One region of the Collinsella sp. CLA-ER-H8 genome, then DNA from elsewhere that is predicted to be linked to it. Evidence: riboswitches for the same ligand, from Rfam matches in the RefSeq annotation. Region 1 holds a riboswitch; the other holds the start of a gene.
The links. A riboswitch is a leader RNA that binds a small molecule or an ion and turns the genes downstream of it on or off. The one in region 1 is predicted to bind thiamine pyrophosphate.
Positions count from the first base shown of each region.

Region 2: linked by a shared signal. The riboswitch ahead of thiC (phosphomethylpyrimidine synthase ThiC) and the one ahead of thiM (hydroxyethylthiazole kinase) in region 1 are both predicted to bind thiamine pyrophosphate.

Region 1 covers NZ_JBBNLU010000018.1:21,575-30,826, forward strand. The annotation lists gene AAAX72_RS09115 (alpha/beta hydrolase-fold protein) at 1-161, shown strand, start outside; gene AAAX72_RS09120 (uracil-xanthine permease family protein) at 223-1,557, opposite strand; gene AAAX72_RS09125 (5-methyltetrahydropteroyltriglutamate--homocysteine S-methyltransferase) at 1,680-2,813, opposite strand; gene AAAX72_RS09130 (LysR family transcriptional regulator) at 2,969-3,865, opposite strand; gene AAAX72_RS09135 (HAD family hydrolase) at 3,876-4,784, opposite strand; TPP riboswitch at 4,878-4,988, shown strand; gene thiM (hydroxyethylthiazole kinase) at 5,040-5,879, shown strand; gene AAAX72_RS09145 (thiamine-binding protein) at 5,883-6,224, shown strand; gene AAAX72_RS09150 (thiamine phosphate synthase) at 6,221-6,916, shown strand; gene AAAX72_RS09155 (patatin family protein) at 7,018-7,887, opposite strand; gene AAAX72_RS09160 (EAL domain-containing protein) at 8,206-9,252, shown strand, end outside.
Region 2 covers NZ_JBBNLU010000001.1:101,519-110,770, reverse strand. The annotation lists gene AAAX72_RS00485 (TIGR02452 family protein) at 1-958, shown strand, start outside; gene AAAX72_RS00480 (SGNH/GDSL hydrolase family protein) at 1,037-1,696, shown strand; gene thiD (bifunctional hydroxymethylpyrimidine kinase/phosphomethylpyrimidine kinase) at 2,030-2,860, opposite strand; gene thiC (phosphomethylpyrimidine synthase ThiC) at 3,039-4,373, opposite strand; TPP riboswitch at 4,366-4,481, opposite strand; gene AAAX72_RS00465 (hypothetical protein) at 4,545-5,066, shown strand; gene AAAX72_RS00460 (YaaA family protein) at 5,201-6,010, opposite strand; gene AAAX72_RS00455 (aminopeptidase) at 6,114-7,511, opposite strand; gene polA (DNA polymerase I) at 7,678-9,252, shown strand, end outside.

The sequences.
Region 1 (9,252 bases):
CCAACCGCATGATGCGGCATGTACTCGACGACACACGCGCGATGGAAGCGTTGCTCGTCGAGCGCGGCATTCCAACAACGCTGGAGCTCAACCCCGGCAATCACTTTGCCCAAACCGACTTACGCATGGCCCGCGGCATCCACTGGATACTGACACATTAAAAATGGTGCCCACACGCATATACGCATGGGCACCATATCTTGTTTTAGCTGAACGCAGCTGCTACTCAGCAGCCTCCTCAAGCTCGGAGACATCAAACTCAAAGTCGTTACCCGGCAGGATGGCGTTGAGCACAATGCCCACCAGTGAGCCCACGGCAATGCCGGACAGCGAAATGGTCACGCCGCCCAGCTCCAACACGATGGCGCCGGCGGTGCTGTACGCGATGCCGAGCGAAAGCACGAGCACCAGCGCGGCAACCAGCACGTTGCGGTTGTTCTGGAAATCGACCTGGTTCTCGATGAGGTTGCGGACGCCCACAGCGCCGATCATGCCGTAGAGCACGAGCGACACACCGCCGATCACACACGCCGGCATGGCCGCAATGACAGCCGCGAACTTGGGGCAGAACGAAAGCACGATGGCGCAACACGCGGCAATTCGAATTACGCGCGGGTCAAACACGCGCGTCAGGGCGAGCACGCCGGTGTTCTCACCATACGTAGTGTTGGCCGGAGCGCCAAAGAGCGAAGCCAGAATCGTGGCAAGGCCGTCGCCGAGCAGCGTGCGATGCAGACCGGGATCGGCAATGAAGTTGCACTCGCAAGTCGAACCGATAGCAGAGATATCGCCGATATGCTCGATCATGGTCGCGAAGGCCAGCGGCATGATGGTGATGATGGCCGTCGTGGCAAGACCGCTATCGAACTGCGGCCCAAAGAGTGCAAACACGGTGTTGTCCCACACGATGGGCAGACCGACCCACGGAGCGGCGGCAACGCCCGAGAAATCAACCTCGCCGAGCGCAGCCGCAACGGCATAGCTCACCACAACGCCCAGCAAAATCGGCACGATCTTGACCATGCCACGGCCCCAGATGTTGCAGATGACGATAACGGCAACGCCAATGACAGCCACAAGCCAGTTGGTCTGGCAGTTAGCAATAGCGGAACTTGCCAGGATCAAGCCGATGGAAATGACGATGGGGCCAGTCACCACCGGCGGAAAGAAACGCATGACACGCTTGGCGCCAAACGCGCGGAAGAGCGCCGCCAGCACCGGATAGAGCAGGCCGGCACAAGCTACGCCCAGGCAGGCGTAGGGCAAAAGCTCGGTCTCGCCGTTGGGCGCGATTGCGGCATAACCGGCAATAAAGGCAAACGATGAGCCCAAAAATGCCGGCACCTTACCGTGCGACAGGAAGTGGAACAGCAGCGTTCCCAAGCCGGCAAACAAAAGCGTTGCCGATACCGAGAGGCCGGTGAGCACGGGCACCAGTACCGTGGCGCCAAACATGGCAAACAGGTGCTGCAGGCCGAGCAGGAACATGCGCGGGCGGCCAAGCGACGATGCATCGTAGATGGCATCGGTGACGGCGGGCGTCGAAGACTGGGACATGGATGTCCTTTCGAATGGAAGGGCGATCGGGCATATCGGATAACCTGCCCGAACGATACAATCCGAACCATTGTACGCGATACGCCATGCCTCGCACGCGCCGTCACCTGCGAACGTTACCGCTATTTCCAAACGCGCTCGGCAACGCGCTTGACCAGCGCGATCTTTGCCCATTGCTCGTCCTCGGTCAGCTTGTTGCCAATCTCGCAGCTGGCAAAGCCGCACTGAGGCGACAGATACAGGTTCTCGAGCGGCACGTACTTTGCGGCCTCACGGATGCGCTCGACGATAACATCCTCGTTCTCGAGCTCTGCCGCCTTGGTGGTTACCAAGCCCAGCACGACCTTCTTGCCCGGGGCAACGTACTTGAGCGGCTCAAAACCGCCGGCGCGCGGCGTATCGAACTCCAGGTAAAATGCATCGACATCCTCGTTTGCGAACAGGTACGGCGCGATGGGGTCATAGCCGCCCTCGAAGGCATAGGTGGAGTGGTAGTTGCCGCGGCACACATGCGTGTTGATGACCAGATCGTCGGGCTTGTCCGCGATGGCGGCATTGTTGAGCGCCACGCCCAGCTCGCTTACCTTTTGCAGGTCGACCGGGCTCATGCCGGTTTTGGCGACAAAATCGGTGTCGCAGTAGATGCCCCAGGTGCAGTCATCAAACTGGATGTTGCGGCAGCCTGCTGCGTACAGGTCGGCGATCACCGTGCGATAAGCGGCTGCGATGGCGTCGGCAAGTTCCTCATCGGTCTTATAGACAGCGCGCAGGCTCTCCTGCTGGCCGTCGCAGCGGTCGAGCGTGACTTCGGAGAACGTCTGGATCGGCGCCGGGATGGTCTGGCGTGCAACGTGGCCCTCGCCCTCGAGCGCTTTGACAAACTTAAAGTGCTCGACAAAGGGGTGGTTCTCGCCGCTGATGGGGCCGGTCACCACGGCGGTATCGGCCGTCGTCTCCTCATCATGGAACATATAACCCGTACGCGAGGTACGGCGCTCAATGCCATTGAGGCCCCACATAAAATCGAGGTGCCAGTAGCTGCGGCGGAACTCGCCATCGGTGATGACCTGTAGGCCGGCGGCCTTTTGCTTAGCCACCAAGTCGCGAATGGCCTCATCCTCGACGGCCTTAAGGCCGTCGTCATCGAGCGTACCCGCGACGTAGGCGGCACGGGCGTCCTTCACGGCCTGCGGACGAAGAAAGCTGCCGACGATATCGGCGCGAAACGGCGCGTTCGGTTGAATCGAAGTGCTCATAGATATCTCCCTTTGCATTGGTTGCTTTACCGAGACAGAGTATGAGCGCTTATATGGCCATCGTAAAATATACGTTTATAACAGTTTGATATAGATGCTTCCTATATCAGTCTGGACTGCCATAAAGAGACTTGAACCGTGCGGAGCACAGCAGCCTAGATATGCTGACGAATCGCGTCGATATAGGCTTGGCCGTAGCGCGTGAGCGTCGTGTTCTTGCGCGTAATGATGCCGATCTCCATGTACTCGTCCACATCGAGCGGAATCGAGATAATACCGGGGCCGTTAAGTTCATGGCTGATCACGCCCGAACACACCGTATAGCCGTTAAGGCCCATAGCCAGGTTGAACAGCGTCGCACGGTCGCGTACGCGGATATTCTTGCGGCGCTCAAACGTCGAGGTCAGTTCCTCGGAATAGTAGAACGAGTTGTAGCTGCCCTGCTCATAGGACAGGAACGGGTAGTCTTCCAAGTCCTCGAGCGTCACGCTGGAACGGCCAGCCAGCGGATGGTCTGCACAGACGAAGACATGCGGCGTGGCGCAGAAGAGTCCTTCGAACACGAGCTCGTTGGCCACCAGCATGCGCTCGATGACCTCGCGGTTATGCTCGGATAAGTACAGGATGCCCAGCTCGCTTTTCATATGCGCGACGTCCTCGATAATCTCGTGAGTCTGCTCCTCGCGCAGGGTAAAGTCGTAGCGCGCTGCATCGAACTCACGGATCACATCGACAAACGCATTAACGGCAAAGGAATAATGCTGGCAGCTCACACTAAAGTGCGGCACCTGCTCGGACGCGCCCTTATACTTGCCTTCGAGCAGATCGGCCTGGTCGAGCACCTGTCGAGCGTAGCCCAAGAAGGTCTCGCCCTCCTCGGACACAATGACGCCCTTGTTGGTGCGCTCAAAGATGTGCACACCCATCTCGTTTTCGAGATCGCGGATCGACGCGGTAATCGAAGGCTGCGACACAAAGAGTCGGCGCGAGGCCTCGGTGATGCTGCCGCATTCGGCAACTTTGACGACATATCTGAGCTGCTGGAGCTTCATGGCTGTCTCCTTAGCTGTTCGCGAGATTCGCGTCGGCCGCACCCTCCTGGCGCATAAACGGCGGCATCTCCCCCGTCGCGGCGCAGGCGGCAATCTGATGCAGGGCCCCGGCGACCGCATCATCTGCCGCAGCGCCAATATGCCAGCGCGCGGCAGCCGTGACGGCCTCGTTGGCATTGGCGACTGCAACGGAGTTGGGAACGGCATCGATCATGGGCAGATCGTTATCGGAATCGCCGAATACGGCCACCTCGTCGGGCGTCAGGCCCAAAGCGCGCGCCAACTCCAGCGCAGCGCAACCCTTGTCCCAACCAGCCGGAAGGATGTCGAACAGGCGCACTCGGTTGTTGGGAAACACGAGCGAGAGTTCTGGCACCTCAGCGGCAACGCGCTCGCGTAGCTCCGCGAGCTCCTCACGCGAACGGGCACTCCAAATATTCGCCTTGAACACCGGCGCGTCATCGACGACGGGACGGCACGGGGCCTCTTCGCCTTTGAGCCACGCGTTGCCGCCCGACTCCATGGCGCGACGAACGCGCTCGGGGTCGCTCGTCACACAATAGGCATCGTTGCCCCAAAAGTCATCGCCCAGACTATAGACCTTCAGATAGGTATCGTCGGTCTCTTGCTCCAGATAGTCGGCAAGACGCATGAGGGCACCGTTGTCGCTCGCACGGGAGGCAACAACCTCGCCGTCAACAAACATCACCTGGCCGTTACAGAACGCGCCAGTCGAAAAACACTCGGAACGATTTTTGAACATCCAGCCCATCGCGGACGGCTGACGACCCGAAACCGGGCCAAAGTGCAGGCCCGCCGCCTGCATGGCATGAATGCCCTCGATGGCGTAGTCGCTGGCTCCGTCATGCCCGGCTGGAATCAGCGTATCGTCCATATCGGTCAGCACAAGTTTAATCATAAGGCCCCCATTCGTATCGGTCCTACCTATTGTAACGACCTGCCAAAATAAACCTGTCCCTTTTTGGCAGGTGCGTTAGTATAGGGAACAACAGATTCGATGCGGGAGTGCCGGCGGTGCAAGCCACAAGGCTGAGAGGGCATAGGGCCCAATCCTTTGAACCTGTCAGTTAATGCTGGCGTAGGGAGCATGCCGCCTTTACAGGGGCGCTGTCTATGCACAGCGCCCCTTTTCTATGCCAAGGAGGCATGTGCAGTGATTGATTCGGAACAGCTTAAGCAACATATGGTCAAGGCCGTGGAGGAGATTCGCGCCACCAATCCGATGGCCGGCTCCATCACCAACACGGTGACGATCGACTTTGTCGCCAATGCGCAGCTCGCCGTGGGCGGTTCGGCCGCCATGGTCTATCTGCCCGACGAGGGCGAGGCGCTCGTTGCCGGCGGCGGCGCCATCTATCTCAACATGGGCACGCTCTTCCCCATCTACGAGCAAACGATTCCCCGCGCGGCCAAGGCGGCACACGACGCCGGCAAGCCCTGGGTGCTCGATCCGGTAGGCCTGGGCATCGGTAGCCTGCGCACCCAGTTGGTAAACGAGCTCAAGCAGTACAAGCCCGCCATCGTGCGCGGCAACGCCTCCGAGATCATCGCGCTCGCCGGCCTGTGGGGTCTTGAGGGCGAGGCGGCCGATCTGAGCCGCGTACGCGGTGTCGATACCACCGACACGGTCGACGCCGCCCGCGATGCCGCCGTGGCGCTCGCCCGCTACACCGGCGGCGCCGTAGTGGTCTCGGGCGAAGTCGACCTGATCACCGACGGCACGACCGTGGCCAAGTCCCACGGCGGCAGCCCGCTCATGTCCAAGATCACCGGCTGCGGCTGCTCGCAGGGCGGCGTGCTGGCCGTGTACGCCTGTGCCGCCGACCCGTTTACGGCAGCCGTCTGCGGCACCGCCGTCTACAACGTTGCCGGCACGCGCGCCGCCGCTGTCGCCGATGCCCCGGCAAGCTTTAAGGTCGCCTTTATCGACGAGCTCTACCGCGCAACCGCCCAGGACATTGCCGATAACCAACTCGAGCTCGAGGAGGCATAGGCCATGTCCGATCCCACAACCAATGCCGGCATGAACACGCTCGTCGCCGTGGCCATCGCCCCGTGCGGCACCGGCGATGAGCTCTCCGCCGAGGTCGCCGAGGTCGTGCGCGTCATACGCGAGAGCGGCCTTCCCAACCGCACCACCTCGATGTTTACCGAGATCGAAGGCGACTGGGACGAGGTCATGCAGGTCGTGCGCGACGCGACCTTTGTGTTGGCGAGCAAGGGCATCCGCACCGAAGTCGTGCTCAAAGCCGATATTCGTCCCGGATTTACCGACACCATGACCGGCAAGCTCGAGCGCATGGAAGCACAGATCAAGAAGCAGGAGGAAGCACGATGAGCATCCGCGACAACCTTGATATCTCGGCCTATCTAGTACTCGGCCCCGAAAACACGCTGGGACGCCCCGTGGGCGATGTGGTGGCCCAAGCGCTCGACGCAGGCTTTACCTGCATCCAGGTGCGCTCCAAGGTGGCAAGCGCCCGCGAGATCATTGCGCTGACCGGCGACGCCGCGCGGGCAATCGCACAGGCCGGCAAGACCGGTCAGGTCGCCTTGCTGATCGACGACCGCCTTGACTGCGTACTCGCCGCACGCGAGCAGGGTATTGCCGTCGACGGCGTGCACGTGGGCCAGAGCGATATTCCCGTCGAGGTCTGCCGCAAGCTTCTGGGCCCCGATGCCATCGTGGGCCTTTCGGCCCGTTGCGAAGAGATGCTCGAGTACGTCAAGACCGCCGACATGAGCCTGGTCGACTACCTGGGCATCGGCCCGCTCCACGAGACCGAGACCAAGCGCGACTGCGGACGCGCAGCCGATGGCTCCATCATCACCAAGAGCTTTGAGGACCTGGCCGCACTCCACGCGGCAAGCCCCGTGCCCATCGTGGTGGGCGGCGGCGTCAAGACGGCCGACCTGCCGCAGCTCAAGGCCACCGGCGTCGACGGCTTCTTTGTGGTGAGCGCTGTCTGCAGCGCCGATGACCCCCACGCCGCCGCCAAGGAGCTTGTCGACACCTGGCAGCAGGCATAAGTCTAGGCCGAGCAGCTGCTCCGCAGCCTCATATCTTCAATAACGGAAAGCGCATCCCAGTTTGGACGTCCATTCTGGGATGCGCTTTCCATATGCGGCCCTTACCCCGCCAGATACGCTTCCAACGCCGGCAAAGTCGCCTCCGCATCGCGACGACCGATCTGGTAGATGCGCTCGAGTTCATCGGGCTCGCGGCACAGCGACGGCACCTTCACCGATTCGCTCGGACGCACCACAAAGATATCGCCGGCGGCCTCACGACGTGCCAGGTCATCGAGCGTGGCATTGTAAACCTCATGCCGATGCTCAAGCGCTGCGACAAACTCCGGATAGTGACGGAACACGCGCCGCAGCATGGGCATCACGCTGTTGGGCTGCTTCACAAAGCCCGCCGGCTGCGTGAGTACCACGATATTGCGGTCATACCCCTGCGCAAACAGCCATGCACTGGGAATAGAATCAGCCACGCCACCATCCAGATACTTATGCCCGTCAATAGCAACGGGACGCGTCGCCACGGGAATCGCCGACGATGCCCGGATCCACTCGATATCCCGCTCGTCGCCATAGGGCAGGTCGTGGTAGACGGCCTTGCCCGTCTCGATATCGGTGCACACGCACGTAAACCGCATGGGACAGGCGCGATACGCCTCCAAGTCAATGGGATCGCGCTCGATGGGCACCTCGTGATAGGCAAAATCGGCATTGAACATGTCGCCGGTCCGCAGCCAGCTTGCTACACCCGCATAGCGCTTGTCGGCACAATAGGCCTTGTTATAGCGAATGGCGCGTCCGATCTGCCGCGATTTAAAGTTGTAGCCAAACGCCGCGCCCGCCGAGACACCCACCATATGGTCGCAGGTCAAACCGTGCTCCATCCAAACGTCGAGCACGCCCGCCGTATACATACCGCGGTAGCCGCCTCCCTCGAGCGCAAGCCCCACCGTGCGCGTCATATTTGGCTGTGTCATGCGACCATCTCCGTTCCTGCGTTTAAAACCGGGACAAGTATACCCGTCAACATATACCGCCCCAGTCGCATTTTTCATGCGCACCCAGGCGTTGCGGTTTGGCGAATAATAGCCGCCCGTAGCATGTACACCCATATATAATTCTGCACTGTTGTTTATACTACTCAGCAGTTATCAACAGCGAACATTAGCCGGTAAATTAACCCAACAACGCAGCAAGGCGGGGGCCTGGATACACGCAAAGCGCCGAACAACAACGCGTGTGCACAACGAGCTCGCCCGACGCAATTCGCCCGACCTCAGAAAGCCGCTTACGACATGGATACTGTCAGCAATTACACCGAAACGCTCGAAAAGACCGTCCGCGACCTTCTCAAGCGTCAGGATGATCTGATTAGGACCGCCTTTACCGACCAGCTTACCGGACTTGGCAACCGCGGCGGCTTTGCCCGTTCCCTCGAGGAGCTCTGGGAGCAGGACACCCCCGTTACCATGGCGTTCATCGATATCGACAATCTCAAGCACTGCAACGACGTCTTTGGGCATGACGAGGGCAACCGCTATATCTTGCAGGTAAGCCTCTATCTCAAACTGTATATGAAAGTGGACGAGGCGGCGTTTCGCATAGGCGGCGACGAGTTTGCCATCCTATCTACGATTGCGACCGAAGACGACCTCGCCGAACGTCTGGAACACTGCCGAACGATCCTGCTCAAAAACAACGATTCCGAGATGCCCCACTCGTTTAGCTACGGAGTGGCACACGCCGACCCCGCCCTGGGCGAAGCCCCCAATCGCATGACACTCGATGCCGACCATCGCATGTACGACTACAAGCTACGTCATGCCGTGTACCTCGATCGACGCAATATCACGCAAGTCCACGCCGACGACTTCGAAATAAGCGACCGCGTTTTCGACGCCTTTTCGATGCTCAACGAAGGTCGTTATTTCTTTATCGAGAACTTGGACAAACATCGCACCCTTTGGTCACAAGGTGCCTTGCGCGATCTTGGCCTTCCCTCGGAGCACATAGACAACTGCCGCGATTACTGGAAAACGCGCGTCCATCCCGATGACCTTGAGGCTTTTACCGACGACATCGACCAAGTCTATAACGGCTCCAAACACCATCGAGTCATGCAGTATCGTGTGCGCAACGCCGTCGGCGACTACGTCCTTTGCCGTGCTCGCGGGTTTCGTATCGACGGCGACGGAAATGCCCCCTCGCTCTATGTCGGCGAGCTCGTCAACCACTCACTTGCCGAAACCGTCGACGCCGCTACGGGCCTCGGAACGCAGCGCATGCTGGTCAACGCTATCGATACCTGCCGCCTTGACCGTTGCAAGACAGGGCTCATAGCG
Region 2 (9,252 bases), on a different contig from region 1:
TTTTGTCGCGGCGATGAAGACCAGGGTCCAGAAGGCAGCGGCTGCTGAGGAGCAAGCCGCCGAGGACGTCGAGGCTGCCGAGGTCGAGGCTACTGAGGCTGCTGAGGTCGAGGCTGCGGTCGATGCCGAGGTGGCGCCCGAGCCCGTCGAGGAGGCCACCGAAGCCGAGCCCGCGCCTGCCGCCGAGGAGCCCGCTCCGGTCCTGCCCGAGGTCACCGTGCTCGACGCCTCTGCCACGCAGGCCATTCTGGATAACGGTCGAGGCTACGCGCAGTTCTGCGACATGGCTGTGCTTGCCTTTGCCTCGTTCACCAATCCGGGCGGTGGCTACATCCAGGGCTATCTGGGCCAGGAGGCCACGCTGTGCGCCGATTCGTACCTGTACAATGTCCTTGATAAGCAGCGTAAATGGTACGGCGAGAACCGTCGCCGCAACATCAACTGTGAGCTGTACCGCAACCGTGCGCTGGTGGTGCCCGCGGTGCGCTTCGACCGCAAGCATGTGCACGCCTATGCCGACGTAATCGTCGCCGCTGCACCCAACGCCAAGCGTGCTCGCCAGGAGTACCGCGTGAGCGACGATGCCTTGCTTGACGCCCTGCGCGACCGCATTCGCTTTGTGCTTGCTATCTGCGATGAGCTGGGCCGCGAGAAGCTCGTACTGGGTGCTTGGGGCTGCGAGAACAACGGCTTTGACGCCGAGGCCGTGGCCGAGCTCTTCCGCAAGGAGCTCGCATCGGGCGACTTCAAGGTCAAGCAGGTCTTCTTTGCCGTGCCCTCTACGCGCTGGGACGAGGATTTTGCCAAGTTCGAGCACGTGCTGGCAAACTTCCCCGAGCGCAACGAGGAGTCCTATGCCCAGGTTGCCGCCCGCGCCGCAGCCGCTCGTGCCGCCGAGCAGGCCCAGGCAGCAGCCGAGGACGATGAGGACGAGGACGACTGGCGCAAGTACCTGTAAGCGGTGCGCGCGATGTGATATGCCAAGCCGACGGGAGGGATTGCTCCCGTCGGCTTTTTACGGAATGGGGAACTCAAGATGAAAAACGTTCTGTGCTTTGGTGACAGCAACACCTATGGCTATGATCCGGCGGGTATGCGCGACGGCACCGCAGTGCGCTATGCGCAGGATGTGCGCTGGTGCGGTGTGGTGCAGCGTGACCTGGGTGAGGGTTGGCATGTGATTGAGGAAGGCCTAAATGGTCGCACGACGGTGCGCGACGATATGTGCCATCTGGACACCAACCTCAACGGCATTCGCGCGCTGCCGATGCTGCTCGAAGCCCATAAGCCGCTGGACGCGATCGTGATTATGCTGGGCACCAACGACTGCAAGACGGTCTTTGGCGTGACAGCCTCCGATATCGCCCGTGGCGCCATGGCACTGATTCGCGCCGTCCGCGCGTTTGCCTGGACCGATGCCGCGCCCTGCCCACGGATTCTGCTGATGGCGCCTATCAAGATTAAGCCGCAGATCGCCGACGTATATATGACCGATTTTGACGAGCATTCCGTAGAAGCCTCGGAACATTTTGGTGAGTACTACGCGCATGTGGCTGAGCAGTTTGGCTGCGACTTTTTGAATGCCGCCGACTTTGCCGAGCCGGGCGATATCGATTATCTGCACATGATGCCCGAAGGCCACGAGAGCTTGGGACATGCCGTGGCAGCCAAGCTCCAAGAGATGCTCGGTGAGTAGCGCAGCCCCAAACCAGTACAAAAGTTTCCCTTGCGGCGGCTTGTTTCGTTGGTTTGTCTCGATCTGTAACAGCTGTAAGGCCGAAAACGGGCTAGATGTTACAGATTGAGATTATTCAGGTTGATATCGGTCGTTTGTCTCGATCTGTAACATCTAGGGTCGATTTTGCCGATCTACTGTTACAGATCGAGATTATCTTCTCGGCAGAATTTGAATGTCTCAATCTGTAACAGGTGGGCCGAAAAATGGACTCTAACTGTTACGGATCGAGATGTCTGTGGGAACCACCGCAAAGGTGTCTGTCCCCTTTGCGGTGGTTTTGGACTGCGAATCTTAGTACTGCCACATGTGGTTGACGGGGCCGGAGCCTTTGCCCATGTCAAAGCCGGCGGCGAGAGCGCCCGTTAGGTAGGCCTTGCCGGCATTGATGGCGTCGGCAAGATCCATGCCCTGCGCCAGCGCACAGGCGATGGCGGACGAGAGCGTGCAGCCGGTGCCATGCGTGTTACCGGTCTCGATGCGCTTATGGCGGAACCACGTGGTGAGCGGATCGCCCAGGTGGTTGCCCTCGTCATCGAGCGGCGCGGGCTCTGCTAGCACATCGTTGGCCTCGTTGACAAAATGCCCGCCCTTAACGAGGGACGCGCAGCCAAAGCGGCGGGTGAGGAGCATGGCAGCGTTTTGCTGCGTGCGCTCGGAATCGACCTCGTAGTCGAGCAGCGCCATGGCCTCGGGAATGTTGGGCGTGATGACGGTCGCCAACGGGAACAGGCGACGTGTGAGCGCCTCGGCGGCATCCTCGGCAATGAGGCGAGCGCCCGAAGTGGCGACCATGACGGGATCGACGACGATATTTTGTGCGTCCCAGGCACTCAGGCGGTCGGCGATAACCTCGATAATCTCAGCAGAGGAAACCATGCCGATCTTGACGGCGCTGGGTCGGATATCGTCAAAGACGGCATCGATCTGCGCCGCGACAATATCCGGGGAGACATTCTGCACGGCGGTGACACCGAGCGTGTTTTGTGCGGTGATGGCCGTGATGGCTGTTTCGGCATACAGACGGTGCGCCGTGATGGTCTTGATGTCTGCCTGAATGCCGGCGCCACCGCTGGAATCGGATCCTGCGATGGATAGAACGGCTGGTACCTTACTGTGATCCATGTTCGCTCCCTTGTCCGGTCGGATTCAAATGGGTCTTTTACCCCGCATTATAAAGATGCCCGGGCCGGCGATATGCCGAACCCGGGCGCGAGATGCAATTTTTACGCAAATGCAGGCAAATGTTCACATGTCAACAATTGACGAACACCTTGTGGCCGTTTGTGGCTCCGGTGACGAGTTAGTCCTCCATGCCGAGGTCGATCGTGGTGCCCTCGAAGATCTTGTTGACGGTGCGGACGGCGCACATCTTGCCACACATGGTGCAAGTGCCCTCGGTGGCGGCGGGGGACTCCTCGTAGCGCTTCTTGCCCGTAACCGGGTCGAGCGCGCACTCCCACATGGCGTCCCAGTCAAGCTTGCGGCGTGCCTGGCCCATCTTGTCGTCCATGTCGCGGGCGTGGGGCACCTTTTTGGCGATGTCGGCGGCGTGTGCGGCGATCTTGGTGGCCATGAGGCCGTCGAGCACATCCTGGGCGTTGGGCAGGCATAGGTGCTCTGCCGGTGTCACGTAGCACAGGAAGTCGGCACCGGAGCTGGCGGAGATGGCGCCGCCGATGGCAGCGGTGATGTGGTCGTAGCCAACGCCGATATCGGTCACCAGCGGCCCGAGCACATAGAACGGGGCGTTGTGGCACAGGCGCTTCTGCAGTTTCATATTGGCAGCGATCTCGTCGAGCGCCATGTGACCCGGGCCCTCGACCATGACTTGGACGCCGGCGGCCCAAGCGCGCTTGCATAACTTGCCGAGCTCAATCATCTCGGCAGTCTCGGTGGCGTCGTTGGAGTCGTAGAGGCAGCCCGGGCGGCAGGAGTCGCCGAGCGAAATCGTCACGTCGTACTCGTGGCAAATCTCGAGCAACTCGTCGTAGAACTCATAGAACGGGTTCTCGTTACCGGTGACCTCCATCCAGCCAAACAACAGTGAGCCGCCACGGCTCACGATGTTCATCAGGCGGCCGGTCTCCTTAAAGGTCTTGGTGACCGACTTGTTTATGCCGCAGTGGATGGTCATAAAGTCCACGCCGTCCTCGGCATGCGCGCGCACGACTTCGAACAGGTCGTTCTTGGTGAGCTTGACCAGCGGCTTTTCCATGTAGCCGATGGCGTCGTACATGGGGACGGTGCCTACCATGAGCGGTGTCTCGTCGATGAGCTGCTGGCGGAACTGGCGCGTCTTGCCCGAGTTGGAGAGGTCCATGATGGCGTCGGCGCCAAAGTCCTCGGCGATCTTGACCTTCTTCCACTCTTCGGCGGCATCGGCCTTATCGCCCGAGATGCCCAAGTTGACGTTGACCTTGGTGGACAGGCCCTCACCGACGCCAAAGGCGCGCATGCCCTTTTTGATGTGCACGATGTTGGCGGGAATGGCGATGCGGCCGTCGGCCACGCGCTCGCGGATGTACTCGGGGTCGCGATGCTCGCGCTCGGCGACTTCCTTCATCTGCGGTGTGATCTGCCCGGCGCGGGCGAAGTCGATTTGCGTGACGAGCTTGGGCTCGGTCTGTGTGCTCATTGGCACGGCTCCCTTCGTTGGCATTACCCATATCAGGTTTGCGGGTCAGGGCGGGCGCGCCCAGTCTCAGCCTGCCGTCTTGTCCTGCAAGCTCCCCGTTTATGTGGTGGGCTCAAGTATAGCCTGAATGGGTACGATTGGGCCAACGAGCGTGCCTGTGGGGAGGCGAACATGGAAGACAAGCATCTATATCGAGAGACGCAATGGGATGTATCGGCCGAGGAAAGCCGTGCGCACCATGGCCTTGTCGCGATTGGCTTTGCGGTGCTTGCCGTGCTGGTGATTGCCTTTTGTATTTGGACGTTTGGCGGTCGCGGCGGCGCTGCCTGGGAGTTTGAGGCCGACGAGGGCCTGCCGATTATGACGGTGAGGAGTACTGGCGGTAATGCCAATACGCTCGCCGTTCCGGGCGATTATTGGTACCCGTGCGATGAGTTTGTGCAGTTGCAGCTGAGTGGTGGGTCTATTCCTGGTGAGGAAATCGAACGCGTGACGTATGATGCGACGTTCAAAACGTTGACGGTGAAGCTCAAAGATCAAGGGGATGTGCCCACGACGATGGATATCGCGCTGACGGAATGGCGCCTGGAGCCCCCGTCGGGTGTTGCGGTGTCCGAGGTCGAGCACGTCAAGATTGTCTATCAGGACGGTTCGACAAACGGGATTGCAAAGGCCGACGGTCTAGCTGAATAGGTGTCGAGCCTAGCAGCCAATTCATAAAAGTTGCGGTGGAATAGTTCCTGATTGTGCGAAAAAGGCTCAAATAGGAATTATTCCACCGCAAGTTATATAGAGAAGGCTGAGCGGGTCAGTGTTGGGTGCCGGCTCTAGAGCATCTGTTCGTTGATGAACACGAGGGTGCCTAGGTATGAGAGCTCGGGGACGTGGCGATAGCCGATGTTGAATGCGGTAAGTTCGCTTGCATCCTCGAGCTTGTTTTCTGCCATCCACCGCACCATGGAGCCGCGCGCCTTTTTGCTGGCGGTCGACCGTTGGATGGGCTTCCCGTTGCGGATACCCTCGCCAAAGAGGCACGTGACGGCTGTGGCGTCGCCCGCGAGGTGGGGCAGAACGGCTTTGGCATACTCTACGCTGGCGAGGTTGACGATCGTGGTGTTTGAACCTGCCGGGGCGATAACCCGCGCGAGCTTGTCGCTCCAAAACGCGTAGAGGTCTCGGGCATCGTCAACGGCGAGCTTCGCACCCATCTCCAGCCGATACGGTTCGACGGCATGAAAGGGGCGTACGCATCCGTAAAGGCCCGAGAGGATCCACAGATGGTCTTGCAGCCATGCGAGCTGCGCGGCATCCATCACCTCGGGTGCCATGCTCTGGTATTGAATGCCGTGATAGGACATGACGGCGGGGGAGGTATTGCGGGCGATATCGGGATTGTCGAGGTCGCCGTTTTCCAAGATGGGCTCGAACTCATGCAGGGTGTTGAGGCAAGGCCCCAGCAGTTTGTCACTCACGTTCCATAGCGCCTGCAGGCCGCCGCTGCCTTCATTTCGCTCAATATCTAGCAACGCGCGATGCAGTCGAGCCGTCTCGCGCGCAAAGGGCGGAATGCCCAGGACTTCAAAAGCATCTTGGGCCGAGCGCATCTGCTTGGCGGGCGAAATGATGACCTGCAGCATGGACTCTCCTCTGTCAAAAAGGAAGTTGCGGTGGAATACGGTCTGTTTTGGCCGTTTATAGGCCAGTTTAGTCCGTATTTCACCGCAAGTTATGAAGGGCTGGTTAGGCGCGCTCGAGGAAGGCCTTGTAGCCGCGGTAGGCCTCGTAGATATCGGCCTTGTTGGCGACCTCCCATAGGGCGTGCATGGACAGAACGGCAACGCCGGAGTCGATGACATTCATGCCGTACTTGGCCATGATGTAGGCGATGGTGCCGCCGCCACCTGCGTTGACGCGGCCGAGCTCACAGGTCTGGAAATCCACGCCTGCCTTGTCCATGATGTCGCGGACGAGGGCCACATACTCGGCATCGGCGTCGTTGGAGCCGCCCTTGCCGCGGCTGCCCGTGTACTTGTTAAAGCACAGGCCGCGACCCATAAAGGCGGCGTTCTTGGTCTCGAACTTGGCGGCATAGCCCGGGTCGAAGCCGGCGGACACGTCAGAGGAGAGCATGCGGCTGCGGGCGAGCGCGCGGCGCAGGGCCAGCGGGCTACCCTCGCCGGCGAGCGTCATGATCTCGGCGACGGTGTTCTCGAAGAAGCGGCTCGTCATGCCGGTGGCACCCACGGAACCGATCTCCTCTTTGTCGACGATGAGCGTGATGCTCGTGCGCTCCACGTTGGTGACGTTGATCTGGGCGAGCATAGAGGGGTAGGCGCAGACGCGGTCGTCGTGGCCATAGCCCAAGATCATGGAGCGGTCGAGGCCCATGTCGCGGGCGGGGCCGGCGGGCACGACCTCGATCTCGGCGGAGAGGAAGTCCTCCTCCTCGACGCCGTACTGCTCTTTGAGGATGTCCAAGAACATCTGCTTGACGGGCTCCTTGGGAGCGTCCTTGTCGTCCTCATCGAACTTGACGGGGCGGCCGCCCACGATCACGTCGAGGATCTCGGCGTCGACGGCGTCCTTGGCAGGCTTGGACATCTGCTCGCTCGAGAGATGGATCAGCAGGTCGGAGATGGTAAAGACCGGGTCGTCGGCCTTGTCGCCGATGTTAATGTCGACGGTGGTGCCGTCCTTTTTGCAGATGACGCCTACGAGTGCGAGCGGGGAGGCCACCCAGTGGTAGCTCTTGACGCCGCCGTAGTAGTGCGTGTCGAGATAAGCCATGTCGCCGGCCTCGAAGGCGGGGTTCTGCTTAAGGTCCAGGCGCGGCGAGTCCACGTGCGCGCCCAGGATGTTAAAGCCCTGCTCGAGCGGGGCGGTGCCCAGGTTGACGAGCATAAGGTCCTTGCCGTGATTGGCGGCGTACACCTTGTCGCCTGCCTTGAGCTCGCGGCCTTCGGCGATTACGGTCTCCAGGTCGACGTATCCCGCCTCCTCGGCCATCTTGATGCCGGCCTTGACGCACAGGCGCTCGGTCTTGTTCTCACTCAAAAACTGCTTATAGCCGCGGCAAAGCTCCTCGAGCTCCTCGATTTGCTGTGGCGTGTACTTTTTCCATGCGCAGGGACGCTCCATGACGCAGGCTCCTTTCGGATCGATCGTGCTGGTTGATGTACCGTGAGCCATCGTATCACGCGCGGGCTCACGGTGGCGGGGGAGCTTGATGTGAGGTGGCCGCGGGGCGGGGAGCGTGTAAACTGGAGTGAGCAAACCGTGCCCAGCCCAAAGCGAGGTATTCAATATGTCTGACAAGCGCCGCACCTTTGCCGTTATCGACGGCAACTCGCTCATGCATCGCGCCTTCCACGCCGTGCCGCCGACCATGAACGCGCCGGACGGTCGCCCCACCAACGCGATTTTTGGCTTTCTGAACATGTTTCTTAAGATGATCGACGCCTTTAACCCCGACGGCGTTGTTGTGGCGTTTGACAAGGGCAAACCGCGCGTGCGCATGGAGATGCTGCCGCAGTATAAGGCGCAACGCCCGCCCATGGACCCCGATCTGCATGCGCAGTTCCCTATGATTAAGGAGCTGCTCACCGCGCTCAACGTGCCGATTCTGCAGTCCGAGGGCTGGGAAGGCGACGATATCCTGGGAACCATGGCGCGCCTGGGTGAAGAGGCCGGCTGCGACATGCTACTGGTGACCGGCGACCGCGACATGTATCAACTCGTGACCGAGCACGTCAACGTGGTCTCGACCCGCAAGGGCCTGTCCGACGTGGCGATTATGACGCCCGAGAGCGTGGACGATCTGTATCACGGCATCACGCCGGCGCTCGTGCCCGACTTTTATGGTCTGAAGGGCGACACGTCCGATAACATCCCCGGCGTGCCGGGCATCGGCCCCAAAAAGGCGAGCGCGCTCATTGCGCAGTACGGTAGCCTGGACGAGGTCATCGCACATGCCGACGAGGTCAAGGGCAAGATGGGCGAAAACCTGCGCGCGCACATCGACGATGCCCTGCTGAGCCGCAAGGTCGCGACCATCCGCACCGATGCGCCCGTTGAGCTCGATTTTGAGGCGACGTCCTTCCCGGCGTATTCTGCCGATGAGGTTTCCGCGGCGCTGGGCACGCTTGGTATCACCGCCATGCAGAACCGTTTCTTGGCGCTGATCGGTGGCGAGGGCGGGGCTGCGGCCACTGCCAGCACGTTTGAGATTCCCCACGTTATGCGCGCTGCCGCCGGCGATGCCGAGGCGCTTGCTGACGTGGCGTCCGAGGTTTCGCGTGCGATCGAGGCGGGCGAGTGGGTCGCCGCCGTGGTGGACGACGACAAGGAAGATGGCGCGCTCTTTGGACTGACGCGCACGCTGTGGTTGGCGACGTCCAAGGGCCTGTTCGCGCTCGAGGAGGGCGACAGCTGTGCGGTGGCTGAGGTTGAGGGCTTCAACTTCGTCCACGGCGTGATTGCCGGCGTGCTCGCGCGTCTGTTTATGGAGGGTCGCGTGGCGAGCCCGGATATGAAGGCGCTGTTGCACGAGCTTTCGCCCATCGATTCTTCTGAGCCCGAGCTCATGGATCCGCTGGCAGTTGATTCCACGCGCATCTTCGACACCGTGGTTGCCGCCTACCTGTTGGATTCCGACCGCTCCGAGTTTGATGAGGCATATCTGGCCGATACCTATCTGCAGATGGCGCTGCCTGCGGCGTGCGGTGCAGAGGGTGCCGGCGAGGACGCTCCCGCGCCTGCCGCCTGTACTGCGGCTCTGACGCTGGCGCTCGTGGCGCCGTTGCGCGAGTGCATGGCCCGTGAGAATGCCGCCAACGTGTTCGATGGCATCGAGATGCCGCTCGTTCCGGTACTTGCCAAG